DNA from 4 places in the Streptomyces sp. NPDC025618 genome. Region 2 is predicted to be linked to each of the others. Evidence: riboswitches for the same ligand, from Rfam matches in the RefSeq annotation. Region 2 holds a riboswitch; each other region holds the start of a gene.

Region 1 (7,201 bases), on a different contig from region 2:
GCTCGCGCCCCTTCTCCGCCGCGACGCGTTCCTCGATCGAGGTCACGAGTTCCTCGGCCTCGTCCCCTCTGCCGTGGATGAACAGCCAGCGCGGGCTTTCCGGCACATGGCGCCGTACGAGCAGGATGACCAGGCCCAGGACCACCCCCAGCGCGAATGTCAGCCGCCACCCCACGTCCACTGGGAAAACGGCCGTGTCGAGCATCAGGATCGACAGCAGTGAACCGCCGACCGCGCCGATCCAGAAGCTGCCGTTGATGATGAGGTCGACCCGGCCGCGGTAGGCCGCGGGGATCAGCTCGTCGATGGCGGAATTGATGGCCGCGTACTCGCCTCCGATGCCGAATCCGGTCAGGAAGCGGAAGGCGAAAAACCACCAGGAGGAGAACGACAGGGCGGTCAGCGCCGTCGCCGCCAGATAGACGGCGAGGGTGACGATGAACAGCTTCTTGCGGCCGAACCGGTCGGTGAGGCGGCCGAAGAAGAGCGCGCCGGAGCACGCCCCCGCCACATAGAGGGCCGCGGCCAGGCCCGTGATCTCGCCCGAGGTGACCGGCAGGCCGCTGCCCCGCTCGGAGAGGCGGCCGGCGATGTTGCCGACGACCGTGACCTCCAGGCCGTCCAGGATCCAGACCGTGCCGAGGCCGATCACCACCATCCAGTGCCAGCGGGACCAGGGGAGGCGGTCCAGACGGGCCGGTACGGAGGTGGTGATCGCGGCTGTCACGGCATCCGGGTGCCCCTGTCCGTGCCAGATATGCGTGACGGCTGCCGCGGGCTACGGCTCCAGGCCACGCTCGCGCAGCCAGGGCAGCGGGTCGACCGGGGCTCCGCCGTCCGGGCGGATCTCCAGGTGGAGGTGCGGGCCGGTGACATTGCCGGTGGCGCCCACGCGGCCGATCACGTCGCCGCTGTTCACCTTGCCCGAGGTGACCACCATCGACGACAGGTGGCAGAACCACACCTCCGTACCGTCGTCCAGCTTCAGCACGATGCGGTAGCCGTACGCGCCCGCCCACCCGGCGTGGGTGATCGTGCCGCTGCCGATCGCCTTGACGGGCGTGCCGGTCGGGGCGGCGAAGTCCTCGCCGGTGTGGTTCGCGGACCACATGTTGCCCGCCTGGCCGAAGCCGGCGGTCAGGGTGTACGAGCCGACGGGGAGGGTGTACGCGCCCGGGCTGTGCGCCGCGGGCGTGCGTGGCCCGGTGTCGGTGGGGTCGGCGGCGTCCGCCGGGGCCACCGGGTGGGCCTCGGCACGCGCCGCCTCGGCCTGCTCGGCCTCGGCCGCCTTCGCCGCCCTGTCCGCCTCGGCCGCTTCCGCCGCCTTCTTGGCCGCCGCCTCGGCCGCCTCGCGCTGCGCCGCCTCGCGCGTCCGGTCGTCGGCGGAGGTCTGCTGGTGCTCGGCCTGCTGGAGGATGCGGGCACGCAGGGCCTCGCCCGCGTTCGTGGTGCCCTGGGCCGCTTCCTCGGTGCTCAGGCCGGCCTGGGTGAGCGGCTGTTCGGCACCGGGCGCGGCGGGCGCGGCCTGCTCCTCGTGTGTCTGACCGCCGCCGAGGAGGGAGCCGGCCAGGTCGGGTACCGATATCGGTGCCGCCGGGCGGTCCTGCGCGCTCGCCATGCCGCCCGCGCCGACGGCCGCGATGACACCGACGCCGAGGACGGCGCCGCTGCGGGCCATCGTGCCGCCGCGCTGCTTGGCGACGCGGTGCCGGCCGCCGCTCCCGCCACGGGCCGGTACGGGGGCGGGGTGCGCGGCCTCGCCGACGGCCGGCTCCGGCGCCGTCGGCTCAGGCACCGCCCAGTGCGGGACGGTCGGCTGGGGCGCTGCCGGTCGCTGTGCGGCCGGCTGAGGGGGCATCGGCTGAGGCGCCACCGGCTGAGGATCAGTGGTGAAGCCCCGCGCGGGAGGCGCGATCGCCGGGGTGCCGCTTTCCATGGCCGCCGTCTGCGGCGAGGGCGTCGCCATATGGGCGGTCATATACGCGGGCACGATCGGAAGTTCGGGTGCGTAGTGCTCGTTCGACCCGTGCAGAGTGGGGTCGAGGGCAGGCTCGTTGGACGCCACGGGGGCGCACTCCTTTCCTTCCTTCTCGCCTACCGGGTTAGCTGTCGGGTTCGGAGCAGGAAGGTCTCCTACGAGCCGGGTGCGGCCCGATTCACCCCAGGGCGGGTGGTTCCCCGGTTCCCAGATGCTGCTGGTGTATCAGGTCTTGCTGTGCCCGCGGGATTCGGCGAAGGCGCACGGCGCCGCCTCTTGCGGCGGTGATGAGGACCGCACGTCGTTATCGAACGTTAATAGACAGACCGCGTGGTTTCCAAGCCGAAAGGCTGAATCGACCGGCTCCTTGGTCAGGACTTGGCGAGGAGGCCGACTTCTTAATGTGGTCCTTATTCCGACGGAATGCGGAACGATCAAGATCCACTACTGGGTGTGCGGGGGGATTTCGGTGCTGCGGGCCTCTCGGCGTGGCGGTCGATGGCGCCGTCCGCCCGCCGGACGCCCGCCGTACGGGCAGGCGGCTGTGTCGGGGCGGGCGTACCGGAAACGTCGTCGCCCTGGCGGGGACGTCCGTCGCCGGTCGGGTCGGGTCGCGAGCAGGGTCTTGTCGCCCGTGGTGCGGCTGCCCGCGCGTGCGTGGGGGCGCTGCCTCAGCCCCTCGATGTGCGGGTCGGTTGGCCTGCGGCGCTTTTCCCCAGCCCCGCCCCTTCCCGAAACTGGGGCGCTGCCCCAGACCCCGATCTGCGGGCCGGTTCGCCGCCTGCGGCGGGAGCGGCCTGCGGCCGCGTCCTCAAGCGCCGGACGGGCTGGAAAGAAACGCGTACCCGGGCCGGAACGAGCCCCGGACGAGCTGAAAAGAAAAGACGGGCGCGCCCGGCACGGCGACGATCACCCCGGACAGGCTGAAAAGACGGACGTGCCCGGAACGGCAACGAGCACTCCCATGCAGGCTGGGCGAACTGACGCGCCCGGACCAGCAACGAGCACTCCCATGCAGGACTGGGCGACAGCGAGCACCCCGGACGCGCTGAAAGGGAAGACCGGCCCACCCCCACAACCCGATGCCGCTCTCCGGCGGGAGGGGGTGGGGCTGGAGGGTGGGGTTCTGGAACGCGGTGCGAATCCGGGGCACTCAATGCGCCTGACCCGCACCGCACCGCGTTCCAGGTCCCAGCCCGGAAGACCCACCCCCGGCACCCACCACAACCCAAGCCCGGCCGGCGCTTGAGGCCGCCCGCCGCAGGCGCAGCGGACCCGCACCTAGCCAACGGCGAGCCCGCAGGGCGCTCCCGCCGCAGGCGGCAACGAAACCCGCACAAGGCAACGGCGAACCCGCAGGGCGCTCCCGCCGCAGGCGCAGACAACCCGCACCCGGCAACGGCGAGCCCGCAGGCCACCCGAACCGCAAGGCGCGAGCAACCCGCAGAACCCACACGGCAACCCCGAGCCCCCCGGCTACCGGTCAGACCTTCGGCGCCCGCCGAGAGCCCCCGCCCCCACCGCCACGGCGAACCGCGTTGCCCGGCCGCGTGCCGCCCGAGCGGCGGGACGCCCCGCCGCCCTGGCCCTGCCCCGTGCCGCTGCCGAAGCCGCGGTAGCCGCCGCCACCGTTGCCGGCGCTCGGCTCCGTACGCGTACGGCCGCGGCCGGACCCGGAGCCCGAGCCGCGCGAGCGGGACGGCTTCTTCGTGCCCTGCGGCTGCTGCGCGGCGGCCGGCGGCGCTATGACCACCGCGACACCACTGGGCTCACGCGCACCGGTGATCCGCTCCAGCTCGGGGTCGCGGGGGTGCGTCTTGATGACGTTGGGGGTGATCTTCGCCGTGACCATCATGCGGGTCATCTCGCGCCGCTGCTCGGGCAGGACGAGGGTGACGACCGTGCCGGACTCGCCCGCGCGGGCCGTGCGGCCGCCGCGGTGCAGGTAGTCCTTGTGGTCCATCGGCGGGTCGATGTTCACGACAAGGTCGAGGCCGTCGATGTGGATGCCGCGGGCGGCGACGTTGGTGGCGATCAGCGCGGTGACCTGGTCCGTACGGAACAGCTCCAGCGTGCGGTTGCGCTGCGGCTGGCTCTTGCCGCCGTGCAGCGCCCCGGCGCGCACGCCCTCGGAGAGCAGCTTCTTCACCAGGCGGTCGGCGCCGCGCTTGGTGTCCACGAACATGATCACGCGGCCCTCGCGGGCGGCGATGCGGGTGACCGCTTCCTTCTTGTCCGCGTCGGTCACGAAGAGCAGGTGGTGCTCCATCGTGGAGACCGCGCCGACCGAGGCATCGACGGAGTGCGTCACCGGGTCGGTGAGGAAGCGGCGCACGAGGCGGTCGACGTTGCGGTCCAGGGTCGCGGAGAACAGCATGCGCTGGCCGTCCGGGTCGACCTGGTCGAGCAGCTTGGTGACCTGGGGCAGGAAGCCCATGTCGGCCATCTGGTCGGCCTCGTCCAGGACCGTGATCCGCACGTCGCCGAGCTTGCAGTCGCCGCGCTGGATCAGGTCGGCGAGCCGGCCCGGGGTGGCGACCAGGACCTCGGCGCCGCGCGCGAGGGTCTGCGCCTGCCGGCCGATGGACATGCCGCCGACGACGGTGGCGATCCGCAGGTTGACCGCGGTGGCGTACGGGCTGAGCGAGTCGGTGACCTGCTGCGCCAGCTCGCGGGTGGGGACGAGCACGAGGGCGAGCGGACGGCCGGGCTCGGCGCGGCGGCCCGTCGTGCGGGCGAGCAGCGCCAGGCCGAAGGCCAGCGTCTTGCCGGAGCCCGTACGGCCGCGGCCGAGGACGTCACGGCCGCTCAGCGAGTTGGGGAGGGTCGCGGCCTGGATCGGGAACGGCTCGGTGACGCCTTCGCGGGTCAGCGTGGCGAGCAGGCCGTTCGGCATGTCCAGGTCGGCGAAGGAGGCCACCGGCGGCAGGGCCGGGGTGGTGGAGACCGGCGTCTCGAACTCCCCCTGGAGGGGAGCGGCGGTACGGCGGCGGGGCGCCTGGCCGCCGCGGGCGGACTGGCCGCCGCCACCGCGCTGGCGGGGCGGACGGGCGGAGCCGCCGTCGGCGGAGGAAGAACGGGCGTAGCGAGTCATGCGGGGACCTTCCCTCAATGGGGTGGCACGCCCGGAAGAGAGACTTCGCTTCGCGGGACCGGCCGGTACGGACGGACGGCGGAAAAGCCTGGGCGCGCTGGTGCGGGGGCAGCAATGGGGCCCGCACCCAGTGGTGCGGGCCCCATTACGTGGTGCTTCATGCGGTGCCCGGCGAGGACGTCGGACTCACGGCGCGAGGGCCGGAAGTCCCGTCACCCGGACCGGGCGGGCATGTGAATCGTCAGGCAGCGACGATGTTCTCGGCCTGCAGGCCCTTCTGGCCCTGCGTGACGTCGAAGGAAACCTTCTGACCCTCGAGCAGCTCACGGAAGCCGGAGGAGGCGATGTTCGAGTAGTGGGCGAAGACGTCCGGGCCGCCGCCGTCCTGCTCGATGAAGCCGAAGCCCTTTTCCGAGTTGAACCACTTCACGGTGCCAGTAGCCATGTCTATCTCCTTGTGAATGGGATGGGCCCCACACCGGAATAGACCGGCAAAAACAAAAATGCGCCTTCGGCTACATAACCGTCAGGCGCACACGAGTTCATGGGTACCACAACTGCAACTTCCGTCGACCATAGCACACGGGGGCGGCCCCCGTAACCCCCGTCTTTCCCGCCCCGCCGTCCGCCGGCCCCTGGGACCCGCCCGTACCCCGCCCCAGGCTACAGCTCGACGCCCTGGGCGCGGGCGTGCCGGTCCGCCGCCACCTCGGCCTCCGCCTCGTCGAGATAGACCTCGCAGACGAGCCTGCCGTCCGCCGTCATGTTGTGTTCCAGCTCCCACAGGCTGAGCTCGCCGCCGCCCTCCAGCAGGAAGGCGTGCTCGTAGAAGCGGCACCAGGTGGCGTCCCGGCCGGTGCCCCGCCGGCGCGGCTTGGTGATCAGCGCGATGTGGTGACCGAGCGCCTCCTGGAGGAGCTCACGCACGACCTCGCCGGGCCCGTCCTCGTTCTCCGCGCGGCGCAGCAGCCGCCGGGCGTGGTCGGGCGAGGCGTCGGAGACGTACTCCCGGCGGGGCTGGGTGGGGCCCATGGCGAGCAGCAGCTCCTCCGCCAGCCAGGCCGGCAGCTCCTCGGCCTCGCTGCCGGGGCCGATGCCACCGCCGATCCGCTCGTGGACCCGGCGCTCGGCCTGGTCGAGGGCGTCCTCCTGGGCATACAGCTCGTAGAGGAACCGCTCGTCGGGCCCGGTGTCGTGCTCCAGCTCGTACAGCAGCAGGCTGCTGCCGTCGGTGAGCAGGAAGATGTGCCGGTAGGTGTTGCACCGCAGCGGCCGCGTGTCGTCGTTGCGCTGGCGGTACGAGCGGAGCTCGGCCTGGTGCATCAGCGCGGTGCGCAGCCGGGCGAGCACGGCCTCGTCGATCTCGAAGCCGTTCTGCGCCCGGTCCAGCAGCCGCTCCACGTGCTCGGCGGGAGTGAGCTCGGCGCCCGCGCCCCCGCCGCGCCCCTCGCGCCCCCTGGCCTCCGCGCGCTCCGTGCCCTTGCCGCCGCTCCCGCTCCCGCTCTCACCCGCTCGCGAGTTCTCCATGCCGCTCGACCTCCCGACCTCGGCCACACCCCACCCCGCGCACTTACCGTAGCGGCGCGAACACGGCATCGGGGCCGGGTTCGGGCGAACTGGTCGGGTCACCCGACCGGACCCCACACCGGGCGCACCGCGCCCTACGCGCCTGGCGTCCCCGGCATGGACACCCCCTGCGCGCTCGCCGTGGTCACCGGGGCCCGTTCCGGCAGCGGGGCCGCTCGCGCCCGGCTGTTCGCACAGGACGGCCACCCCCTGCTGCTCCTGGGCAGACGGCTCGAACGGCTGGAGGCGCTCGGCCTGCCGCGCGCGCTGTGCCGGGCGGTGGACGTCACCGGCCGCGCCGCCCTCACCCTGGCGACCCGGGAGGCGGAGGACGCGTACGGACCCACGGACGTGCTCGTCAACAACGCCGGGGTGACGCTCACCGGCGATCCGGTGACGCGGGACCCCGCCGAGTGGGACCAGGTGATCGACATCAACCTCCGCGGGGTGTTCGACGGGACGCACGCCGTGCTGCCCGGGATGGCCGAGCGGCGCCGCGGCACCGTCGTCAACGTCAGTCCGATCGCGGGCCGCAAGTCCTTCGGGGCCAACGCCGTCTGCTG
Region 2 (7,201 bases):
GACAGCAGCAAGCCCCGCTCGCCGTCGCCCGGCGGGTCCGCGTGCGTGCGGGCGAGCACGTCGAGGACGGCGACACCGCCCAGGTTCCCGTTCTCCGCCAGGCTGTCCCACGAGTGCCGCAGCAGCTTCGCGTCCACGCCGAGGCCCCGCGCGGTGTCGTCGAGGACCCGCGGCCCGCCGGGGTGGACGACCGCCCACCGCGGTTCGGTGTGCGGCGCCTGCGCGGATTCCAGCCAGGCGCCCAGGGCGGGCATCACCTCGCCGGTGGCCTCGGTGGCCTCGCGGGTGGAGTCGAAGTGCAGCCCGGCGTCGTCGAGCCGGCCCCGGTAGCGGTCGCCGCTGTCGGGCAGCAGGTACTCCCAGGTGTCCTCGACGCGCAGACCGGGGCCGAGCGGGGTGTCGGTGACGACGCAGGCACCGGCGCCGTCGCCGAACAGCGCCTTGTAGATCATCGATTCGAAGGCGGTGTTGCGGTGGTTGTAGATCGTGCTGATGGTCTCCGCGACGACCACCAGGACCCGGCTCCCCGGGCGCGCCCGCACATGGTCGGTGGCGCGGACCAGGGCCTGGGCCCCGCCCACGCAGCCGAGGGACGTCATGGGAACCCGGCGCACGTCGGCGCGCAGCCCGAGCGCGCCGATGAGGTGGATGTCCAGACCCGGCACGGCCCACGAGGTGGAGTGGCTGGTGACGATGCAGTCGATGTCCGACGGCTCCAGCCCGGTGTCCGCGAGCGCGGTCCGCGCCGCCCGCGTGGCCAGTTCGGCGGAGTCGGCGAACGCCACCCGGTTGCGCTCCTCCACCGACGCGGTCCCGGAGACCGTGGGGGAGTCCAGTGGCTGGGTGAACCTCCGGGTGCGCACACCGGTGGCCTGGACGACGCGCAGCACGGAATCCAGCCGCGGATGGTCCGCGTGGTGCTCACGGATGTCGTCGCAGATGTCCTCGGTGGTCACACGGTGACGGGGGAGGGCTATGGCGGGGGGCGAGACGTGCGATGTCACGGGACCTCCACGGGTCGGGGCGGCGGCCGGCCTTGGTCGGGGGCGATGTCCGGCACGGGCCGCCCCGCGCGGTCATCCTGCGTGCAGCATGGGCCGGCGGGTCGGTCCGCTCCGTTCACCGGTACGGAAGACCAGCACCATAAGCCGGGCACGCGGTGACGCGAGAGGCTCCGCGCTGCACAGCGACACCCAGCCGGGGCCCCGCACCGGGTGCAGCAGCGGCCGTTCGTCGCCGTCGGGGTGGACGTACGCCCCGCCGCCCGCCTCGTAGAGCGGCCCCACCACCGGGTCGGCGAGGATGTCCGCCTCCAGTTCGCCGAGCGTCTCGTCGTGGGGCAGCGCCGCCACGGCCGCGCGCATCTGCGGCAGGATCATCGGCACCCAGTGCTCCTCCCAGCCGGCGAGGATCGTGCGGGCCTCCGGATGGAGCGTCATCCACCGCATCGTGTTCTCCGGGACCTCGCGGCGCGGGAACATCTCGGCGAACGCCTGGTTGTGCGCGAGCACCCGCCAGGACTGGTCGTTGATGTAGGCCATGTGGGACTGGCCCTCGACGACGTCCTGCCAGGCCCGGGGCACCTCCGTGCCCGAGCGCTGGTGCAGCGGGTAGGGCGGGCGGCGGTGCACGGCGTAGAGCCACAGCGACGTCCACTCGTGCTCGGTGAACGCGAGCAGCCGCGCGACGTCGCGCAGCAGGTCCTCCGGCGGATTGGGATACGCGCCCGTCTCCAGCCGGTTGAACGTGCCGTAGGTGCGGTGCAGCAGCTGGTCGATCTGACTCTGGGTCAGCCCGGGGGCACGCCTGCCCTGGCGTGACGGACGGACGAGTCCATGGTCCTCCGGAGCGATCCGGCCCCGCCGTTCGCGGAGCAATGCCTGTAGGGCTTCCTTGTCCAACGGAAATCTCCCCCAATATCACGAACGGCGCCGCAAGGGGAAGCCGATTTGATGGGTCACTTTTTCCTGCAAAAAGCTCTCCGCAGAAATGATCGCATCCCTGCTGCATGATCGACCCACGGGTCAGCAGCCACGGGGGTGCCGCTGACCTGGCCCGACTTCACCGCGAGCAGGTGGTCGTGAGAGAGCTGGAGGGAGGGGGACACCATGCGTGCGCTGACCGACCGACAGGGACAGCAGTGGGCGGGGAACATCCGCCCGCAGCTTCCGCGAGCGGCGTTATAGGAACGGCGGGGCCGCGCCCCGCCCCTTCGCGGGCGCCTTCGCCACGCGACCCGCCGCCCGTCTGCTCCGAACGGGCGTCGCCCGGCCCCGCGCCGGGCTGTCCGCGCCGCTCCACCGGTGCCTGCTGATAGATCGGCGGTACAGGCGCGACGCGAAGGAGCCCGTCATGCGCGAGACCCGGGGGGTTCCCTCCGCCGCGGCGAGCGCCGCCCGGATCGGCGTCACCTGCGCGGGCGCGGTCCCCGCGGCCGTGCTCCGCCTGAGCGGCACCCCGCTCGCGCCCGGCTGGGCCGTGGCCGTCTACGGCCTGGGCGTGCTGTGCTCGGCGCTGCTGCTGATGTGGGCGGCCGAGACCGCCCGCGCCGACATGGCCGGCGCGCTCGCGCTCGCCCTGCTGGCCTTCATCGCGGTGCTGCCCGAATACGCCGTCGACCTCTACTTCGCCTACGCCGCCGGTTCCGACCCCTCGTACGCCGCCTACGCCGCGGCCAACATGACTGGCGCCAACCGGCTGCTCGTGGGCGTCGGCTGGCCGCTCGTCGCGCTCGCCTCGGCACTCGCGCTGCGCCGCCGCTCCCTGCCGGACACCGGGATCGCGCTGGAGCCGCACCGGCGCATCGACGTCGCCTTCCTCGCGGTGGCCGCCGTCTTCGCCTTCGTGATGCCGCTGACCCGGGAGATCGGCTGGTACGTCCCGGTGGTGATCGTCCCCTGGTACGGCTACTACCTCTACCGGATCGGCAAGTGCGGCTCGGGGGAGATGGAGGAGCTCGTCGGGGTCCCCGCGCGGCTCGCCACGCTGCCCCGGGCCGCGCGCCGCGCCACCACCGCGACGCTGTTCGCCGCCGCCGCGGCCGTGGTCTTCGCCTGCGCGGAGCCCTTCGCCAACGGCCTGGTGGAGGCGGGCGCCTCGCTCGGCATCGACCGTTTCGTCCTGGTCCAGTGGCTCGCCCCGCTGGCCTCCGAGGCCCCGGAGCTCATCGTCGCCGTGGTCTTCGCGTGGCGGCTGCGGGCGAGCGACGGACTCGGCGCGCTGCTGTCCAGCAAGGTCAACCAGTGGACGCTGCTGGTCGGTTGCCTGCCGCTGGCCCACGCGCTCGGCGGCGGGGGAGCGGCCCTGCCCCTGGTGACCCGTCAGGTCGACGAGGTCGCCCTGACCGCCGCCCAGACCGTCCTCGCCGTGGTGATCCTGCTCGGCCTGCGGTTCGTCCCCCTCCAGGCCGCCGGTCTCTTCGTCCTCTTCGCGGTGCAGTTCGCCCTGCCGGGCGAGTCCGCCCGGCTCCTCATGGCCTATGTGTATCTGGGCCTCGCCGCTCTGCTCCTGGCCACCCGCGTCCGCCACCTGCCGGCCACGGCCCGGGCCCTGGGCGGGCGGATCGAGGGCGACCCGCACTACTGACGCGGCCACGGGCCGGCCCATGGCCGCCGGTCACGGTTCGGTGATGAGATCGGTGAGGGCCTTGATGCCGTCCGCCGCCAGCACCCGGCGCTGCCGGTCCGCCGGGGTGCCCCGCAGCAGCAGCCGGTGCACCAGCGAGCTCACCTGGTGGAGGTCGCCGGACTCCTCCAGCGCCTGCCCGATGTGCCCGAGCAGGGCGTGGACGACATCCTCGGCACCGCGCCGCTTCCCCTCGGGGTCGACGAGGACGCCCTCCAGGCCGTGCCGGGCGGCGTGCCAGTTCGCGGCGCTGAGCAGCTCCGGCGTGCAGTGCGCCGACCGGCGGCCGCTCTTCTCGTCGCGGATGGCGGTCGCCACCATGCCGCGCACGATCCCGGCGAGCATCACGGCGTCGTCGACGCGCAGCTGGACGTCCAGGCAGCGCACCTCGATCGTGGGATAGCGGTCGGACAGCCTGGCCTGCCAGTACAGCTGCCCCCGGTCGGTGATCGCCCCGGCGACGAAGAGCGCCTGGATACGCTCCTCGTAGTCGGCGAGGTCGGCGAAGTGCGGGGGCGGCCCGCTGACGGGCCAGCGGCTGTAGACCACGGTGCGCCAGCTGGCGAAGCCGGTGTCGTGACCGTGCCACATCGGTGAGTTGGCCGCCATGGCCACCAGCACCGGCAGCCAGGGGCGGACGCGGTTGAGGACGGCGACGCCCATCTCCCGGTCGGGGATGGCGACGTGCACGTGCATCCCGTTGACCAGCTGCTCGTCGACCAGTTGGGCCGCCCGGCTGCGCATCGCCAGATAGCGCGGGTGCCGGGTGACGGGTACGGGCACCAGGCCCGCGCGGGGTGACGTGCCGGACGCCGCGATCCGGCAGCCGTTCCGCTTGGCGGCGGAGCTCACGGCGTGGCGCAGCCGCAGCAGATGGCCGCTCGCCTCCGCGAGGTCGGTGCAGACCGGAGTGGCCACTTCCACCTGGGCCTGCAACAACTCCGCCTGAATCTCCCGCTCGTGCACGACCGGCTCCAGGTCCACCGCTGCGCAGACCTGCTCCGCCTTCGGAACGGGCAGTGCGGTGGCCGGGTCGAGCAGAAGATACTCCTCCTCGATCCCTAGGGTGAGCATGCCGTAGGGCTACCCTCGCGCTGTCGAGGCGAACCGCGCGCTCCCCGCGGTCGCGTGTTTCTGACGCAAAGACGTCCGCCCTCCTGCGCGTACCGGCGGCGGGACGGCACCGGGTGACCGGATTTCAGTCTCCGGATTACCTCAACTCCCAAGAACGCAAAGGAGTTGAATGATTTTCGCGCGCCGGAAAAGCGCCCCGGTTCCGTGAATGCCGCGAAGTGAAGAAGTTCACAGAAAGCCGTTCCGGCTCCGGTTTCCGGGACTTCGTGATGCAGGATCGTCACTCGAACACAAGATCCCGTCACCGAGACGGGCACCCCGGGCGGACGCCGAGTCCTGCCGCCGTTCCGGGTGCGGAGCAGACCGACTGGATCGGCAGGAGCGGGAGACCCAGGTACGGCGGACCACGATGGCGGTGGTCCTTGGGGTGAAGCCACGGATGTGGCCGGGCAACTTCGACAGCCCGAACCCGACAGGTCATCTTTCGCAGGCGGATGACGAAGGGTTTGACATGTCTGCGTTCCCCGGCATATCCACGCTCGTGTCCAAGGCCGGCGCCGCGACCGTCCTCACCGCCGCCACCGTCACCGCCTCGATGCTGCTGCCCGGAGTGGCGGCGAACGCCCAGGCGGCGACACCGGGTCAGGCCGCGCTGAAGGTCGCCGCCTCCAAGAAGGGCTCGCCCTACCAGTACGGCGCCGCGGGCCCCAACCGCTTCGACTGCTCGGGCCTGACGCTCTACTCGTTCAAGAAGGTCGGCAAGAACCTGCCGCGCACCGCGCAGGACCAGTACAACAGGACCCGGCACCTCTCCGCCGGCTCCCGCCAGACCGGCGACCTGGTCTTCTTCCACTCCGGCAGCAACGTCTACCACGTGGGCATCTACGCCGGTGACAACAAGATCTGGCACTCGCCCAAGCCCGGCGCTTCGGTCCGGCTGGAGAAGATCTGGAGCAACAGCGTCTGGTACGGCCGCGTCAACTGACCCGGCGGACCACCGGAAAGACGGCCCCCGGCGCTGAGAGGCGCGCGGGGGCCGTGTGCCGGTACCGGGTGGTGCGGCCGCGTGGCGCGATCAGGGCAGTTGCGCCCCGAACGCCTGCAGGGCCGCGGGTACCGGCTGGAAGAAGGTCTCGCCACCGGAGGAGCAGTCCCCGCTGCCGCCCGAGGTGAGGCCCAGTGCCGTGTCGTTGTCGAAGAGCGCGCCGCCGCTGTCGCCCGGCTCGGCGCACACACTGGTGTCGATCAGGCCGTCGACCTGGCCCTCCTGGTAGTTGACGGTGGCGTTGAGGCCGGTGACCTGGCCGCTGTGCAGGCCGCTGGTGCTGCCGCTGCGCTGCACCTGCTCGCCGACCGTCGCCTCACCGGCCCGGCTGATGTTCTGCTGGCTGCCGTTGTAGAGGTCGACCGCGCTGGTGTGGTCGGAGGAGCCGGTGTAGCGCACCAGGGCGTAGTCGTGGCCGGGGAAGGACGAGCTCTCCGTGGTGCCGGCCTGGGCGCCGCCCTGCGAGTCGGACCACTCGGCCGAGGCGTTGCCGCAGTGCCCCGCCGTCAGGAAGTACGGCTGCCCGTCCTTGCTGACGTTGAAGCCGAGCGAACAGCGCACGCCGCTGCCCCAGATGGCGTCGCCGCCGGCGATGAGCGGCCGGAAGGTGCCCGCCGTCCTTCTGAGCGTGGCCTTGTCACCCAGGCTCGCGACGACCTTGCCGAGCCTGCTCAGCCGCTCCCCGCGCACCGTGCTGTCCGCGGTGACGACGACCTTGTTGGTCCTGGGGTCGACCGACCAGGCGGTGCCCGGGATGGACGCCTGGGCCTTGAGGGTGCCTCTGGCCGAGGCGAGTTCGGCCGCCGAGTGCCGGACCTGCCGGGCCTCGGCGCCCGCGGCCCGTACCTTCGCCGCGGTCGCCGCGTCGAGCACGTCGACGACGAGCCGGTGGGTGGTGGCGTCGTAGTACGAGCCCGCGGTGTCCGCCGGGAGCTCGGCCGCGATCCGCTGGGCGAGGCCCGTGGCCTGCTCGGCGGAGACGGTGCCGGGCGCCGGTGCGGACATGGCGTGGGCGGCGGGCAGGGCGAGCGCGGCGGTCGCGAGGACGGCGGCGGCCGTACCGGCCATGGCGGAACGGCGTGCGGATATGCGAGGACGTTTCACGAGACCTCCAGTGGGGGGTGCCCGGCGAGACCGATGTCCGGGCACGGAGGGTGCATGTGAGGGGGTGACAGGGGCGTGACGGCCGATGCGCCGCCCGGGGCCGTCCGGGAGGTGCTAGTCGCGTCCATGTCAATTCCCTGGAGTATCGGATCGTCCCTGTGAACGTTCAAGAGCGACATTCGGTCGTACGGGCGGGGCGTCGGCAAGTCTCTTGTGTCACACGCGTACCGCGAGCCGTTCTTGTGAACGCCCGTGACGGGCGCGGATGAGCGAGGGGCGGTGAGCGGACAGGAAGGGGCGCGGCTGTCCGGTAATCGTTCCTTCTGGGGTGGGGCGAAGGTTTCTTTGCACACC
Region 3 (7,201 bases), on a different contig from region 2:
GCCCAGTGCGAGAGCGGCGGGACGTGGAGCACCAACTCCGGCAACGGCTCCTACGGCGGGCTGCAGATGACCCAGGAGCTGTGGGAGCGGTACGGCGGCCGCGCGTACGCCCCGCGCCCCGACCTCGCCAGCCGTCAGCAGCAGATCGCCGTCGCCGAGGAGGTGCTGAACGCCGGCGCGAGCACCTGGCAGGCGTGCGGCTCCGCCGCCGGCCTCACCAAGGACGGCAAGGCCCCCGAAGTGACGCCCGGCAGCACCAAGGCGCCGACGAACGACGCACCCGCGCCTCGTGCACCGGAGCGCACTCCCTCCGCACCCGCGACGGGCGGCTCCGCGCCGTCGGACTCCACCGCTTCCCCGGCTGCCCCGGCCTCACCGTCCGCAAACCCGGACGCGAAGCCTTCCTCCGGGACCCCTTCGCCCTCCGCGAGCGACAAGGGCGGCAAGCCCGAGAGCGGCAAGCACCGCAAGGACCCGGGCAGCCCGACGACGGGACCGACGGCCGGGCCCACGGGCGACCCCACCGAAATCCCCACGTCGGGCGCGCCGTCCACGCCGAAGCCGGCCGACCCGTCCACCGGCACGCCGGGATCCGCGGACTCCGCGTCCCCGCACGCGCCGTCCACCGGCGGCCCGGCGGAAGGCTCCGGTCCGGACTCCGGTCCGGCTTCCGGTTCGGGCCCGGGCAAGCACCGTGCCGAGCCGCCGCGTTCGGACGACGAGGGCCGCGCCTCGCGCGGCGGGGACGACGCCCGTACGGACAGGCCGGCCGCCGGGGATTACACGGTGCGGCCGGGTGACAACCTGTCAGTCATCGCGGAGGCCCACTCCGTTCACGGTGGATGGCAAACGCTGTACCAGCGGAACGAGAAAGTTGTCGGTTCCGATCCCGATTTGATACTTCCTGGTCAGCGGCTTGAGGTCGGCAAATAGACCGATAGTTCGGGGGGAATGTCCGTTCCAGTCGAAAGTGAGACATGGGTCTCGTTGAACTTCCGCGGAACGGCCCCCTCCAAAACTTGACACACCCGCTCCCACCTGCGGAAATGTCAGGTTTCTATGGGTAACAAGAGGCAACTGTGGCTGGAAAGAGGGGTTTGAACCCGTCGGCCCGGAGTGCTTACCGTCATGACCGCTCGCCAAAGCGAGCACCACGGTCGCCACGCCGAATCCTGCCGGCGACCGGCGGAGTCGTCGCGCAAGCGCCGTAGGCAGGAGCGGGGGAACCAAGGTAGGCGCCGGAACGAATCCACCGGTCGGTGACCGGAGGGTCCGGGACGGCTTGGGGTGAAGCCGAGTGTGCTCGCACACGAGGCCGGGCGAACTCACAGCCCGAACCCGACAGCTCACCTCGTAGGCGTCGGTGAGGAAACGACTCATGTCCAAGGGCAAGCACCGTCGTCCGTCCAAGGCCGTCCGCATCGTCACGCTCGCCGGTGTCACCGGCGCCGCGGTCGCGGCCCCGCTGATGATCGCGACCTCCGCGAACGCCGCCTCCGTCTCCACCTGGGACAAGGTCGCCCAGTGCGAGTCCGGCGGTAACTGGTCCATCAACACCGGCAACGGCTACTACGGCGGCCTGCAGTTCTCGCAGTCCTCCTGGAACGCCGCCGGCGGCCAGAGCTACGCCGACCGAGCCGACCACGCCAGCAAGTCCCAGCAGATCGCCGTCGCCGAGAAGCTCCTCGCCATGCAGGGCCCGGGCGCCTGGGGCTGCGCCGTGTCCGGCATGACCCCCGGTGGCTCGGGTGCCGGCGCGGACACCTCCGGCTCGGAGAAGGCCGACCGCGGCACCTCCACGAAGTCGCACGCCGACCGCAGCGAGCGCCAGGCCGCGCCGAAGAAGACCACCCCGAAGCACGCCGCTCCGCAGGCGCAGAGCTCCGACGAGGACGAGTCCGAGGCCGCCCCGGCCCCGAAGCAGACCGCGCCGAAGCACGCCGCCCCGAAGCCCGTGCAGAAGGGTGACGGCGAGTACGAGGTCAAGGAAGGCGACACCCTCGGCAAGATCGCCGACGCCAACAAGGTCAAGGGCGGCTGGGAGAAGCTCTACGACCTGAACAAGGACGTCGTCGCCAACGCCGATCTGATCTTCCCGGGCCAGCAGCTGCATCTCAGCTGATCCGGTGGGTGCGGCGGTTCTCACCGCCGCACCCGATCGCTCACCGCGACACCGCCCCGCTCCGCCGCGAACCCCGAGCCGCGTTGGAGCGGGGCTTCGCCGTTCGCTCCCGGGGCTGGGGGCAAGCCCCCAGCCCCCTGCAACACGGCTTCGCCGCGTTGTCCTCAAGCGCCGGACGGGCCGAATGGCGCACTCAGATCAGCCAGAACCAGCCCGTCCGGCGCTTGAGGACGCGGCCGCAGGCCGCTCCCGCCGCAGGCGGCAACGGACCGCACCCAGAAGACCAGAAGCGAGCCGCAGGCTTCACCGTTCAGCGAAACATTGCCGCCATTCGCCCCGCGATCACCGCGTTTGTGCCATTTTTCGGCGCATGAGGCGTCCCGACGGCAGAGCGACCCCCCGCCGCCCGTTAGGCTCGTGCTCGCAGAACTCCAGACACACACGAAGGAGACCCTCGTGCCGTCCATCGACGTCGTCGTAGCTCGCGAGATCCTCGACTCGCGAGGCAACCCCACGGTCGAGGTCGAGGTCGGCCTCGACGACGGCTCCACGGGCCGTGCCGCCGTGCCGTCCGGTGCCTCGACCGGTGCCTTCGAGGCCATCGAGCTCCGTGACGGTGACAAGAACCGTTACCTCGGCAAGGGCGTCGAGAAGGCCGTGCTGGCCGTCATCGAGCAGATCGGCCCGGAGCTCGTCGGCTATGACGCCACCGAGCAGCGCCTGATCGACCAGGCGATGTTCGACCTGGACGCCACCGACAACAAGGGCTCGCTCGGCGCCAACGCCATCCTCGGCGTCTCCCTCGCCGTCGCGCACGCCGCGTCCGAGGCATCCGACCTGCCGCTCTTCCGCTACCTGGGCGGCCCGAACGCGCACCTGCTGCCCGTTCCGATGATGAACATCCTCAACGGTGGGTCGCACGCCGACTCCAACGTGGACATCCAGGAGTTCATGATCGCCCCGATCGGCGCGGAGTCCTTCTCCGAGGCCCTGCGCTGGGGCGCCGAGGTCTACCACACCCTCAAGGCCGTGCTGAAGGCCAAGGGCCTGTCCACCGGCCTCGGCGACGAGGGCGGCTTCGCCCCGAACCTGGGCTCCAACCGCGAGGCCCTCGACCTCATCCTCGAGGCCGTCAAGCAGGCCGGTTACACCCCCGGCCAGGACATCGCGCTCGCGCTGGACGTCGCCGCCTCCGAGTTCTACAAGGACGGCTCGTACCACTTCGAGGGCAAGTCCCGCTCGGCCTCCGAGATGACGGACTACTACGCCGAGCTCGTCGCCGCGTACCCGCTGGTCTCCATCGAGGACCCGCTGTTCGAGGACGACTGGGACGGCTGGAAGACCCTCACCGAGCGCCTCGGCGACAAGGTGCAGATCGTCGGCGACGACCTGTTCGTCACCAACCCCGAGCGCCTCGGCCGCGGCATCGAGGAGGGCGCCGCCAACGCCCTGCTGGTCAAGGTCAACCAGATCGGTTCGCTGACCGAGACCCTCGACGCCGTCGAGCTGGCCCAGCGCAACGGCTTCAAGTGCATGATGTCGCACCGCTCCGGCGAGACCGAGGACGTCACCATCGCCGACCTCGCCGTCGCCACCAACTGCGGCCAGATCAAGACCGGCGCCCCGGCCCGCTCCGAGCGCGTCGCGAAGTACAACCAGCTGCTGCGCATCGAGGAGATCCTCGACGACGCCGCGGTCTACGCCGGCCGCAGCGCCTTCCCGCGCTTCAAGGGCTGACACCCGCCGGGGGACGGAAACGAAACCCCCGGGCGATATCCACAGCCTCACCACGTCCCCGGCCACGGTCCCGTACCGTGGCCGGGGACGTACGTTCGCAGGCGAGGCTGTCGAGGGACCACGGGGAGGCGAAGTGGCGGGCGACCGGTTCTCGACCGCGGCCAGACTCAAGGCGCTGGTGCGGGGCCCGCGGGCCCGGGTCTACCGCGCGCGGACCCGCCGCCGGGGCAGGCTCACCGGGCGCGCGGCGCTGCTGGCGCTCGTCGTCTGCTCCCTGGTCGTCGCCCTCGCCTACCCCATGCGCCAATGGGTCACCCAGCGCTCGGACATCGCCGGTCAGCGGCAGCGCACCGAGCAGGCCCGCAAGCAGGTGCAGCGGCTGCTGGACGAGAAGGCCCGCCTGGAGGACCCGGCGTATGTCGAGCAGCAGGCCCGCGAGCACCTGCACTACCTCCGCCCCGGCGAGACCGGCTACAGCGTGGTCGACGGCAGCGGCGCCGCCCGCCGCCCAAAGGACCAAGGCGCCGCCGACCGCCCCTGGTACAGCAATCTCTGGGACGGCGTGGACCAGGCCGACGCCTCGGACGCCCCGGGCGCCGGCCGCTGACCGTACCCCCGGCCCCCCGGGCACCCCCCCCGCACCGAGCTTCACCGAGACCTCCGTCGAGACCGAGTACGAGCGAGCACATGGACACCCCTCCTCCGAAGACCGAGCCCACCGAGCCCACCGACGCGGACATCGCGGCGTTCAAGGAGCAGCTGGGCCGCCCGCCGCGCGGGCTGCGCGCCATCGCCCACCGCTGCCCGTGCGGCAACCCCGACGTCGTCGAGACCCAGCCGCGGCTGGAGGACGGCACGCCCTTCCCGACGCTCTTCTATCTGACCTGCCCGCGCGCGGCCTCCGCGATCGGCACGCTGGAGGCGGACGGCGTCATGAAGGAGATGACGGAGCGTCTGAAGACCGACCCGGAGCTCGCCGCGGCCTATGAGAAGGCGCACGAGGACTACCTCACGCGCCGTGACGCGATCGAGGTCCTGGAGGGCTTCCCCAGCGCGGGCGGCATGCCGGACCGCGTCAAGTGCCTGCACGTGCTCGTGGGCCACTCGCTGGCCGCCGGCCCGGGCGTCAACCCGCTGGGCGACGAGGCGATCGCCATGCTGCCCGAGTGGTGGGCCAAGGGCCCGTGCGTCAACCCGTGCGGAGGCGAGGAGAAGTGACCCGCGTAGCCGCTGTCGACTGCGGCACGAACTCCATCCGGCTGCTCGTCGCCGACCTCGACCCGGCGACCGGTGAGCTCACCGAGCTGGACCGGCGGATGCGGATCGTCCGGCTCGGCCAGGGCGTGGACCGCACGGGCCGGCTGGCGGACGAGGCGCTGGAGCGCACGTTCGCCGCGTGCCGGGAGTACGCGGAGGTGATCCGCGATCTGAAGGCCGAGCGGACCCGCTTCGTGGCGACCTCCGCGTCCCGTGACGCGGAGAACCGCGAGGAGTTCGTGCGCGGGATCGTGGCGATCCTGGGCGTGGAGCCCGAGGTGATCAGCGGTGACCAGGAGGCGGAGTTCTCCTTCACCGGCGCGACCAGGGAGCTCACCGGCCGCGACGACCTGGACAAGCCGTTCCTGGTCGTGGACATCGGCGGCGGCTCCACGGAGTTCGTCGTCGGCGACGGCCACGTCCGGGCGGCGCGCAGCGTGGACGTCGGCTGCGTCCGGATGACCGAGCGTCACCTCGCGGCGGACGGCGTGGTCGTCGACCCCCCGTCGGCCGCCGGGCTCGCCGCGATGCGGGCCGACATCGACGCGGCGCTGGACCTCGCGGAGGAGTCGGTGCCGCTGCGCGAGGCGCGCACCCTCGTCGGCCTGGCCGGCTCGGTCACCACGGTCGCGGCCATCGCGCTGGGGCTGACGGAGTACGACTCGGCGGCGATCCACCACGCGCGGATCCCCCTGGAGAAGGTCCGGGAGATCACGGACATGCTGCTGGCGTCGACGCACGAGCGGCGCGCGGCGATCCCGGTGATCCACCCGGGCCGCGTCGACGTGATCGCGGCGGGCGCGCTGGTGCTCCGCAGCGTGATGGAGCGGGCGGGCGCCGAGGAGGTCGTGGTGAGCGAGCACGACATCCTGGACGGCATTGCCTGGAGCATCGCCTAGAGAGGTCGCCGAAGGGTCGCGCAGGGGCTCCTGAGGGCCCCTGCGGGGCCTTTCGAAGCCTCCGCGGAAGCCCCTCCGGAGGAAAGTTCGTGAAATCCTTCACATGAAAAAACGGGGCGTCGGGCAAGCCGGAGCGCCGTTGTGCCCCGTTTGGGTCGTTCCAAACGTTCGGCAGCCGGATACCGGGCGGTATCTGTCGAGTTAAAGAGACGCTTATGCGAGCCGCCGTACGGCAGTGGTCTACCCCTCGACAGAGCCGCAAGGCCAGTTCAGCGGGGGTCTTCAACGCGCGTGTCCACACCGTGGTTCCCTCTGGGCGCTATGGCATGGGTCACGGGGGCGGCGGAGTGTAGCAGACCCCTCCCCACTCCTTGTGAAGGGGCTCACGAGCACCCCCGTCCGGAGTGCTGGATACTCGAAACATGAGCACCACGGAGCGTCCACGGATCCTCGTAGTAGGCGGTGGGTACGTCGGCCTGTACGCGGCGCGCCGCATCCTTAAGAAGATGCGGTACGGCGAGGCGACCGTCACGGTCGTCGACCCGCGCTCGTACATGACGTACCAGCCCTTCCTCCCCGAAGCAGCTGCCGGCAGTATCTCCCCCCGCCACGTCGTGGTGCCGCTGCGACGCGTGCTCCCCAAGGCGGAGGTCCTCACCGGCCGCGTCACGACCATCGACCAGGACCGCAAGGTAGCCACGATCGCGCCGCTCGTCGGCGAGGCGTACGAGCTGCCCTTCGACTACCTGGTCGTCGCGCTCGGCGCCGTCTCCCGTACCTTCCCGATCCCCGGCCTCGCCGAGAACGGCATCGGCATGAAGGGCATCGAGGAGGCCATCGGCCTGCGCAACCACGTCCTCGAGCAGCTCGACAAGGCCGACTCGACCACCGACGAGGAGATCCGCCGCAAGGCGCTCACCTTCGTCTTCATCGGCGGCGGCTTCGCCGGCGCGGAGACGGTCGGCGAGGTCGAGGACATGGCCCGCGACGCCGCGAAGTACTACCCGAACGTCAAGCGCGAGGACATGCGCTTCGTTCTGGTCGACGCCGCCGACAAGATCCTCCCCGAGGTCGGCCCGAAGCTCGGCGCCTACGGCAAGCAGCACCTCGAGAGCCGCGGCGTGGAGATCCACCTCTCCACCTCGATGGACTCCTGCGTCGACGGCCACGTCGTGCTGAAGAACGG
Region 4 (7,201 bases), 110 kb from region 2:
AGCCGGGGGTGATGGTGGTGGCCTTGCTGCCCTCCGCCGGGCCGGTGCCGCCGCCGACGAGCGTGGTGACGCCGGAGGCGAGGGCCTCGTCCGCGATCTGCGGGCAGATGAAGTGGACGTGGGCGTCGACGGCCCCGGCGGTGAGGATCTTGCCGTTGCCCGCGATGATCTCGGTCTCGGGGCCGATGACGAGGTCGGGGTGGACGCCGTCCATCGTGTCGGGGTTGCCGGCCTTGCCGATGCCGGTGATGCGGCCGTCGCGGATGCCGATGTCGGCCTTGACGACGCCCCAGTGGTCGAGGACGACGGCGCCGGTGACAACGGTGTCGGGGGCGCCGTCGGCCCGGGTCGCGCGGGACTGGCCCATGGACTCCCGGATGACCTTGCCGCCGCCGAAGACCGCTTCGTCCCCGGCGTGGCCGGGCCCTCCGCTGCGGTCCTCCTCGATCTCGATCAGGAGGTCGGTGTCGGCGAGGCGGATGCGGTCCCCCGCCGTCGGGCCGAACAGATCGGCGTACGCGGCCCGGCTGAGCTCAGTCATCGAGCGGCCCTCCGCACTCGCCGCGCAGCCCCTCGACGACGCGCTTGCCGGCGATCGGCACCAGGCCGACCTCGACGGGGATGCCGGGCTCGAAGCGCACGGCGGTGCCCGCGGCGATGTCGAGCCGCTTGCCGCGGGCGGCGGCGCGGTCGAAGTCGAGGCCCGGGTTGGCCTCGGCGAAGTGGTAGTGCGAGCCGACCTGCACGGGCCGGTCTGCGGCGTTGAGCACGGTGAGCCGGGTGCGGTGGAGCCCCTGGTTGAGGGGTACGGGGTCGGCGGCGAGCAGGATCTCTCCGGGAATCATGGCGGTCTTCCCTTCAGCCGATGGGCTCGTGCACGGTGACGAGCTTGGTGCCGTCCGGGAAGGTGGCCTCCACCTGGACCTCGCGGATCATCTCGGGTATGCCGCTCATCACCTCGGCGCGGCTGAGCACCTTGCGCCCGGAGGACATGAGCTCGGCGACGGTCCGGCCGTCGCGGGCGCCTTCGAGGACGTGCACGGTGATCAGGGCCACCGCCTCGGGGTGGTTGAGCAGCACCCCACGGGCCCGGCGCTTCTCGGCTACGTCGGCGGCCACATGGAGAAGCAGGCGTTCCTGCTCATGCGGGGAAAGTTGCATGCGTCCACCTCACTGACGAACCAGTGCCCCCAGCGAACCCAACGGAGGCACACAAGAGTTCTACACACCTTTGACCTGGGGTTCTTCATCGGACGGCCAGGGATTGCAGATTAGAGCGGAAGCTTTTCCAACGCGTTAACTGACTCTTTGCGCATCCATGGCCAGGGGTGTCACGGGGGGCCGGAGGGGCCAGGGGGACGAAACCGGCGATCCGGGCCGGAACTTCATGCCGCTGCCGTCTGCAACTACTGGATCTTCTGGGCCGGATCACTCCGCTCCATCCGCATGACACGTACGACGGGCTACGGGCCCCGCAGACCGCGCGCGTCGCCCGCGCCGGGCCCGGCGAAGCCCTCGCAGCCGCGTTCGAGGGCGGTGGGCGGGAGTTGCCCGGGAGCCGCCTGGCGCGCCCGTTGCCGGTCCGGACCGGGGCGCGTCGGCGCGTCCGGGGCGCGGTCCCGCTCACGCTCCCGCCCGCGTCCGTGCATCACGGGTCGGCGGGCGAATAAACACCGCTCCCTCAGACGCCGGACGGTGTCGTAGACGACGCGCGGTGATCGATGTCAACCGGGCACGCACGCCGCGCCGGAGCGGTGCCGCGGGCCCCCAGGCCAGGGGCTCAACAGGGCTTCGCCGAAACGGACAATCCCCGTCGTGTCCAGCGGAATTGCCCGGGAGTGAGCAGCCTCACATACCTCTGGTTCCGCTCGGAATCCGTACCTGGGCTGCGCCAAGATCCGGTCGACGACAAGACCCCGCCATCCCGGCGGGGCGGTCCAGGCGGACGCCGAACCCCGCCGCTGCCTGGATGCCGGGTCGAACGAACGCACCGGTGGGGATGGAGGACCCGAGCACGGTGGGACGACCAAGAGTAGTGCGGTCGGCCCTTGGGGTGAAGCCGTTGACACGGCCGGGCATCTTCGCCTGCCCGAACCCGACAGGTCATCCTTCACAGGCGGCTGACGAAGGGTTGGCACATGGGTGCGCACAAACGTCCGTCAATGATGTCCAGGGCCGGCGCGGCCTCCGCGCTCACGCTCGCCGCCGTCGGCGCCACGGTGCTGGTGCCGGGCGGCGCGACGGGAGCCGAGGCATCGACCGTCGCCACCGACGCACTGCACATCGCGGCCTCGAAACAGGGTTCCCCCTATCAGTGGGGCGCGACCGGCCCTTACCGCTTCGACTGCTCGGGCCTGACCCTCTACTCCTTCAAGCGGGCCGGGAAGACCCTGCCCCGCACCGCCGCCGAGCAGTACAACCGGACCACCCATATCTCCCGCTCCGCCCGCGAAGCCGGTGACCTGGTGTTCTTCGTCTCCGGCCAGGGCATCTACCACGTGGGGATATACGCGGGCGGCGGCAGGATCTGGCACGCGCCCAAGACCGGAGCGGTGGTCCGCCTGGAGCGGATCTGGACGAACAACGTCCGCTACGGCCGGGTGAACTGACCCGCCGGCACACCCAGCGGCAGGAGGCGGCCGCGCCGCCGCACCGGGGCCCCGCACGCCGTGCGGGGCCCCGGCCCCGCCCTCACCGTTCGGCGCTGAGGGCGGGCACGGTCCAGGGCAGCGAGATCCACACGGTCTTGCCGCCGTCCGGGTTCGGGGTGAAGAAGACCCTTCCCCCGCGCTCCGCGGTGAGGCAGCGGATGATGACCAGGCCCCGCCCGTTGTCCTGCTGGACGGCGGCGGGCAGTCTGCGGGGGAAGCGCGGGTGGCTGTCGGTGACCCCGATCCGCAACTGCTGGTCGAGATCGAGCCGCACCTCGACGGTGAAGGTGGGCGACTGGCCACGGGTGTGCTGCACGGCGTTGGTGGCGAGCTCGGAGACGATCAGCCGCACGGTCTCGGCGGCGTCCGTGCCGCCCGGCAGCCCCCAGTCCGCGAGCACGCCGGCCACATAGCGGCGTGCGGTGGAGACCGAGGCGGGGGCGCTCGGCAGGGTGACGGTGGCTTCTTGGTGATCTGCCATGGCGCTGTCCCTTTCCCGCCGGGAGCGGACTCCGACGCAATGCGTCGTGAAGTCGAGAGCACTTCCGGACGGCTCTGCGCGACAGCCTGCCACCGGAAATGGGGGTGATGCGGGCGATCCTCCAGCATCTGCATATATCTGTCGCTCGAAGCGGTGAACTCTACGACGAGAGACCGGATTCCGACGGCACACTGGTCTATTGACAAGAAACACCACGTTCGTCACGGGGTTCATCACAGGCGGAGGCAGGGCTATGCGAAACGGACCCGCGGTGCGCCGCCGCAAACTCGGCGGCGAGCTGCGCCGCCAGCGCGAACTCGCCGGACTGACCAGCCTGGAGGCCGCGCACGCGGTGGGCTGGCACCAGTCGAAGGTCAGCCGCATCGAGACGGGCAGCAGTGGCGTGAAGTCCTCGGACGTCGCGCTGCTGCTGGACGCGTACGGGGTGTCGGACCCCGAACTGCGCGCGCTGCTGGGAGCGCTGTGCGGCGCGGGCACCGCCGATGCGGAGGGCGCCCGCCGGGGCTGGTGGTACGCCTACCGCAATCTGCTGCCGGCGGCGTATCTCGACTTCATCAGCCTGGAATCGGAGGCGTCGCGGTTACGCACCCTGGAGACGACGGTCGTGCCGGGCCTCCTCCAGACTCCCGCCTATGCCCGCGCGGTGACCCGTGCGGCGCTCAACGACCCGCCGCCGGAGCAGGTGGAGAAGCTGGTGCGGGTGCGCATGGCACGGCAGTCGGTGCTGGGCGGCGACAGTCCGCTGGAGCTGTGCGCCGTGCTGGACGAGGCGGTGCTCCGCCACGAGGTCGGTGGGCGGGAGGTCATGGCCGGGCAGTTGCGACACCTGGTGGAAACGGGTGCGCAGCGTCATGTGCGGCTGCATGTACTGCCGTTCTCCAGGAGCTGTCATATTGGCATCACCGGACCTTTTGTTATTTTCTCATTTCCGCGCATTGCTGATCTGGACGTGGTTGTTCTCGACCATTTGACGAGTAGCCTCTACCTCGAGCGGAAAGAAGACCTCCGGGCGTACGCCGAGGCATTCACCACGCTGCGGGCGCACGCCCTCTCGCACGAGAACTCGCTGGATTTCATCGCCGGGATCTACGACGGCGCGTAAGGAGGCACCATGTCCGCAATGCCTCGGTACGTACCTTCCCCTTCGGCCCTGTGCGGCGCAGTGTGGCGACGCAGCAGCTACAGCACCGGAATGAACAACTGCGTGGAGACGGCCGGTCTGGCCCCCGGGCTCCTGGCCGTGCGCGACTCGAAGAACACCGCCCTGTCCGCCCTCTTGCTCTCCCCCCTCGCCTGGTCCTCCTTCCTCGGAGGACTGCGCGACGGCTCCCTCCGTCCCCCCGACCGCACGACCTGAGCCGTCAGGCGGCCGGTGCGGTCCGTACGACCGTGCCGGCCGCCTCCTCGACCTGCCGGTCCGACAGGTCCGCCCGGGCGGTCAGCCTCAGCCGCGAGATGCCGTCGGGCACGGACGGCGGCCGGAAGCAGCCGACCGCGATCCCGGCGGCCCGGCAGTCGGCCGCCCAGCGCACCGCCGCCTCGGGGGACGGCGCCCGTACGGACACCACCGCCGCGTCGGGCCGTACGGCTTCGAGGCCCGCGGCCGTCACCCTTCGGTGCAGCTCGCGGGCGACGTGCCGGGCGCGCGCCGCGCGCTGCGGCTCGCGGCGCAGCACCCCGAGGCTCGCCAGGGCCGCGCCCACGGCCGCCGGGGCGAGGCCGGTGTCGAAGATGAAGGTCCGGGCGTTGCTGACGAGGTGCCTGATCACCCGGGCCGGGCCGAGGACCGCACCGCCCTGGCTGCCCAGTGACTTCGACAGGGTGACGGTGGCGACGACGTCCGCCGCGCCCGCGAGGCCCGCCGCGTGCACGGCCCCGCGGCCGCCCTCGCCGAGGACGCCCAGGCCGTGCGCGTCGTCCACGAGCAGGGCCGCGCCGTGCGCCCGGCAGGCGTCGGCGAGCGCGGCCAGCGGGGCGGCGTCGCCGTCGACGGAGAAGACGGAGTCGGTGACGGCCAGCGCGCGGCCGCCGTGGGCGTCGAGCGTCTTGCGGACCACGTCGGGATCGGCGTGCGGGACCACCGCGGTCTGTGCCCGGGCGAGCCGGCAGCCGTCGATGAGCGAGGCGTGGTTGCCCGCGTCGGAGACCACGAGGGCCGCGTGCTCCGCGGGCCCGGTGAGGGCGGTGACGGCGGCGAGGTTGGCCGCGTAGCCCGAGGAGAACACCAGGGCCGCCTCGAAGCCGCAGAAGGCGGCCAGTTCCTCCTCCAGCCGGGCGTGCAGCGCGGTGCTGCCGGTGACCAGTCGCGAACCGGTCGCTCCCGCGCCCCACCGGAGCGCGGCCTCGGCCGCCGCCGCGGTGACCTCCGGGTGCCGGGTGAGCCCCAGATAGTCGTTGCCCGCCAGGTCGGCCAGCGGCGATTCGGCGGGGCGCGGACGCAGGTCCCGCACCAGACCGGCGGCGAGGCGGCGCTCGTGGTGCCGGTCGATCCAGTCGAAGGGGTCCTGGGGCATCGGCCGTCCTTGTCGTTTCCGTGGCGGGGCGACGGTGGGTGGGAGCACGGCGGGGCCCCGGGCCCCGCTTTGTATGCAGTGCATAGAACGTAGTCCTCGTCCCGCCTGGTCAGGGTGTGGCAATACACACACCTCAAAAGGGGGCTGTTGTGCGATCTCTCCATTGGCCCGAGGCGGTGCGGTGCGTAAGGATCTCGGCCATGGACCTGCTGAACACGCTGGTGGACAAGGGGCTGCGGCGGGAGCTGCCGACCCGTGAAGAGGCGCTCGCCGTACTGGCGACCTCCGACGACGAACTGCTCGATGTGGTGGCCGCGGCGGGCAAGGTGCGCCGCAAGTGGTTCGGGCGCCGGGTGAAGCTCAACTATCTGGTCAACCTCAAGTCCGGGCTCTGCCCCGAGGACTGCTCGTACTGCTCGCAACGGCTCGGTTCCACGGCCGGGATCCTGAAGTACACCTGGCTGAAGCCGGAGGAGGCGTCGCAGGCGGCGGCCGCCGGTGTCGCGGGCGGCGCGAAGCGCGTCTGCCTGGTGGCCAGCGGGCGCGGGCCGACGGACCGGGACGTGGAGCGGGTCACCCGGACCATCGAGGCGATCAAGGAGCAGAACGAGGACGTCGAGGTGTGCGCCTGCCTCGGGCTGCTCTCCGCCGGGCAGGCGGAGCGGCTGCGCGCCGCGGGTGCCGATGCCTACAACCACAACCTCAACACCTCCGAGGCCACGTACGGCGACATCACCACGACGCACACCTACGCCGACCGCGTGGAGACCGTTCAGCAGGCGCAGGCGGCCGGCATGTCCGCGTGCTCCGGGCTGATCGCGGGCATGGGCGAGAGCGACGCCGATCTCGTCGACGTGGTCTTCTCGCTGCGGGAGCTGGACCCGGACTCGGTGCCGGTCAACTTCCTCATCCCCTTCGAGGGGACGCCGCTGGCGAAGGAGTGGAACCTCACCCCGCAGCGCGCGCTGCGGATCCTGGCGATGGTGCGGTTCGTCTGCCCGGATGTGGAGGTCCGGCTGGCGGGCGGCCGCGAGGTGCACCTGCGCTCGATGCAGCCGCTCGCGCTGCACCTGGCCAACTCGATCTTCCTCGGCGACTATCTGACCAGTGAGGGCCAGGAGGGCAAGGCCGACCTGGCGATGATCGAGGACGCGGGCTTCGAGGTGGAGGGCGCGGACACCACGACCCTGCCCGAGCACCGCGCCGACGCCCTGGCCTCCGCCTCGGCCGGCAGCTGCGGCGGGCACGGCGGTGGCGGCTGCGGACCGTGCGGGGACGGCGGCGCCGAGGCCGCCAAGGCTCCCGAGGCGGCAGCGCCCCAGGCGGAATCGGTAGTTCCGGTCGGTGCCCCGGGCGAGGTGCGCCCGGAGCTGGTCGCCGTACGCCGCCGGGGCGCGGGGACGGACCTGCCGCCCAATGCCTGAGCCCCTCGCCCCCGGGGAACTGCTCGCCCTCGACCGGCAGCACGTCTGGCACCCGTACGGCCCGATGCCGGGCCGTACGGAGCCGCTGATCGTCGCTTCCGCGTCGGGGGT

What was found. Region 2 has a riboswitch for cyclic di-AMP ahead of ACZ4A5_RS07180 (C40 family peptidase). Riboswitches for the same ligand answer to the same signal wherever they lie in the genome.
Region 1: it holds a riboswitch for cyclic di-AMP, as region 2 does, so the genes downstream of both, ACZ4A5_RS05460 (M23 family metallopeptidase) here and ACZ4A5_RS07180 (C40 family peptidase) in region 2, are expected to answer to the same signal.
Region 3: it holds a riboswitch for cyclic di-AMP, as region 2 does, so the genes downstream of both, ACZ4A5_RS13785 (transglycosylase family protein) here and ACZ4A5_RS07180 (C40 family peptidase) in region 2, are expected to answer to the same signal.
Region 4: it holds a riboswitch for cyclic di-AMP, as region 2 does, so the genes downstream of both, ACZ4A5_RS07635 (C40 family peptidase) here and ACZ4A5_RS07180 (C40 family peptidase) in region 2, are expected to answer to the same signal.

The regions. Positions count from the first base shown of each region.
Region 1 covers NZ_JBVHLW010000003.1:317,259-324,459, reverse strand. Annotated here, with positions in the region: gene ACZ4A5_RS05465 (MFS transporter) at 1-727, opposite strand, end outside; gene ACZ4A5_RS05460 (M23 family metallopeptidase) at 779-2,065, opposite strand; cyclic di-AMP (ydaO/yuaA leader) riboswitch at 2,077-2,211, opposite strand; gene ACZ4A5_RS05455 (DEAD/DEAH box helicase) at 3,462-5,072, opposite strand; gene ACZ4A5_RS05450 (cold-shock protein) at 5,314-5,517, opposite strand; gene ACZ4A5_RS05445 (DUF6227 family protein) at 5,736-6,599, opposite strand; gene ACZ4A5_RS05440 (SDR family oxidoreductase) at 6,756-7,201, shown strand, end outside.
Region 2 covers NZ_JBVHLW010000005.1:36,393-43,593, reverse strand. Annotated here, with positions in the region: gene ACZ4A5_RS07200 (type III polyketide synthase) at 1-1,004, opposite strand, end outside; gene ACZ4A5_RS07195 (MmyB family transcriptional regulator) at 1,077-1,901, opposite strand; gene ACZ4A5_RS07190 (hypothetical protein) at 2,353-3,585, shown strand; gene ACZ4A5_RS07185 (carboxylate-amine ligase) at 3,616-4,698, opposite strand; cyclic di-AMP (ydaO/yuaA leader) riboswitch at 5,054-5,206, shown strand; gene ACZ4A5_RS07180 (C40 family peptidase) at 5,210-5,683, shown strand; gene ACZ4A5_RS07175 (S1 family peptidase) at 5,774-6,847, opposite strand.
Region 3 covers NZ_JBVHLW010000012.1:35,241-42,441, reverse strand. Annotated here, with positions in the region: gene ACZ4A5_RS13790 (LysM peptidoglycan-binding domain-containing protein) at 1-933, shown strand, start outside; cyclic di-AMP (ydaO/yuaA leader) riboswitch at 1,194-1,375, shown strand; gene ACZ4A5_RS13785 (transglycosylase family protein) at 1,379-2,122, shown strand; gene eno (phosphopyruvate hydratase) at 2,579-3,859, shown strand; gene ACZ4A5_RS13775 (FtsB family cell division protein) at 3,993-4,466, shown strand; gene ACZ4A5_RS13770 (DUF501 domain-containing protein) at 4,547-5,077, shown strand; gene ACZ4A5_RS13765 (Ppx/GppA phosphatase family protein) at 5,074-6,015, shown strand; gene ACZ4A5_RS13760 (NAD(P)/FAD-dependent oxidoreductase) at 6,438-7,201, shown strand, end outside.
Region 4 covers NZ_JBVHLW010000005.1:143,262-150,462, forward strand. Annotated here, with positions in the region: gene ACZ4A5_RS07620 (urease subunit alpha) at 1-541, opposite strand, end outside; gene ACZ4A5_RS07625 (urease subunit beta) at 534-845, opposite strand; gene ACZ4A5_RS07630 (urease subunit gamma) at 859-1,161, opposite strand; cyclic di-AMP (ydaO/yuaA leader) riboswitch at 1,961-2,134, shown strand; gene ACZ4A5_RS07635 (C40 family peptidase) at 2,139-2,609, shown strand; gene ACZ4A5_RS07640 (ATP-binding protein) at 2,692-3,132, opposite strand; gene ACZ4A5_RS07645 (helix-turn-helix domain-containing protein) at 3,386-4,255, shown strand; gene ACZ4A5_RS07650 (DUF397 domain-containing protein) at 4,346-4,510, shown strand; gene ACZ4A5_RS07655 (8-amino-7-oxononanoate synthase) at 4,515-5,666, opposite strand; gene bioB (biotin synthase BioB) at 5,867-7,090, shown strand; gene ACZ4A5_RS07665 (adenosylmethionine--8-amino-7-oxononanoate transaminase) at 7,083-7,201, shown strand, end outside.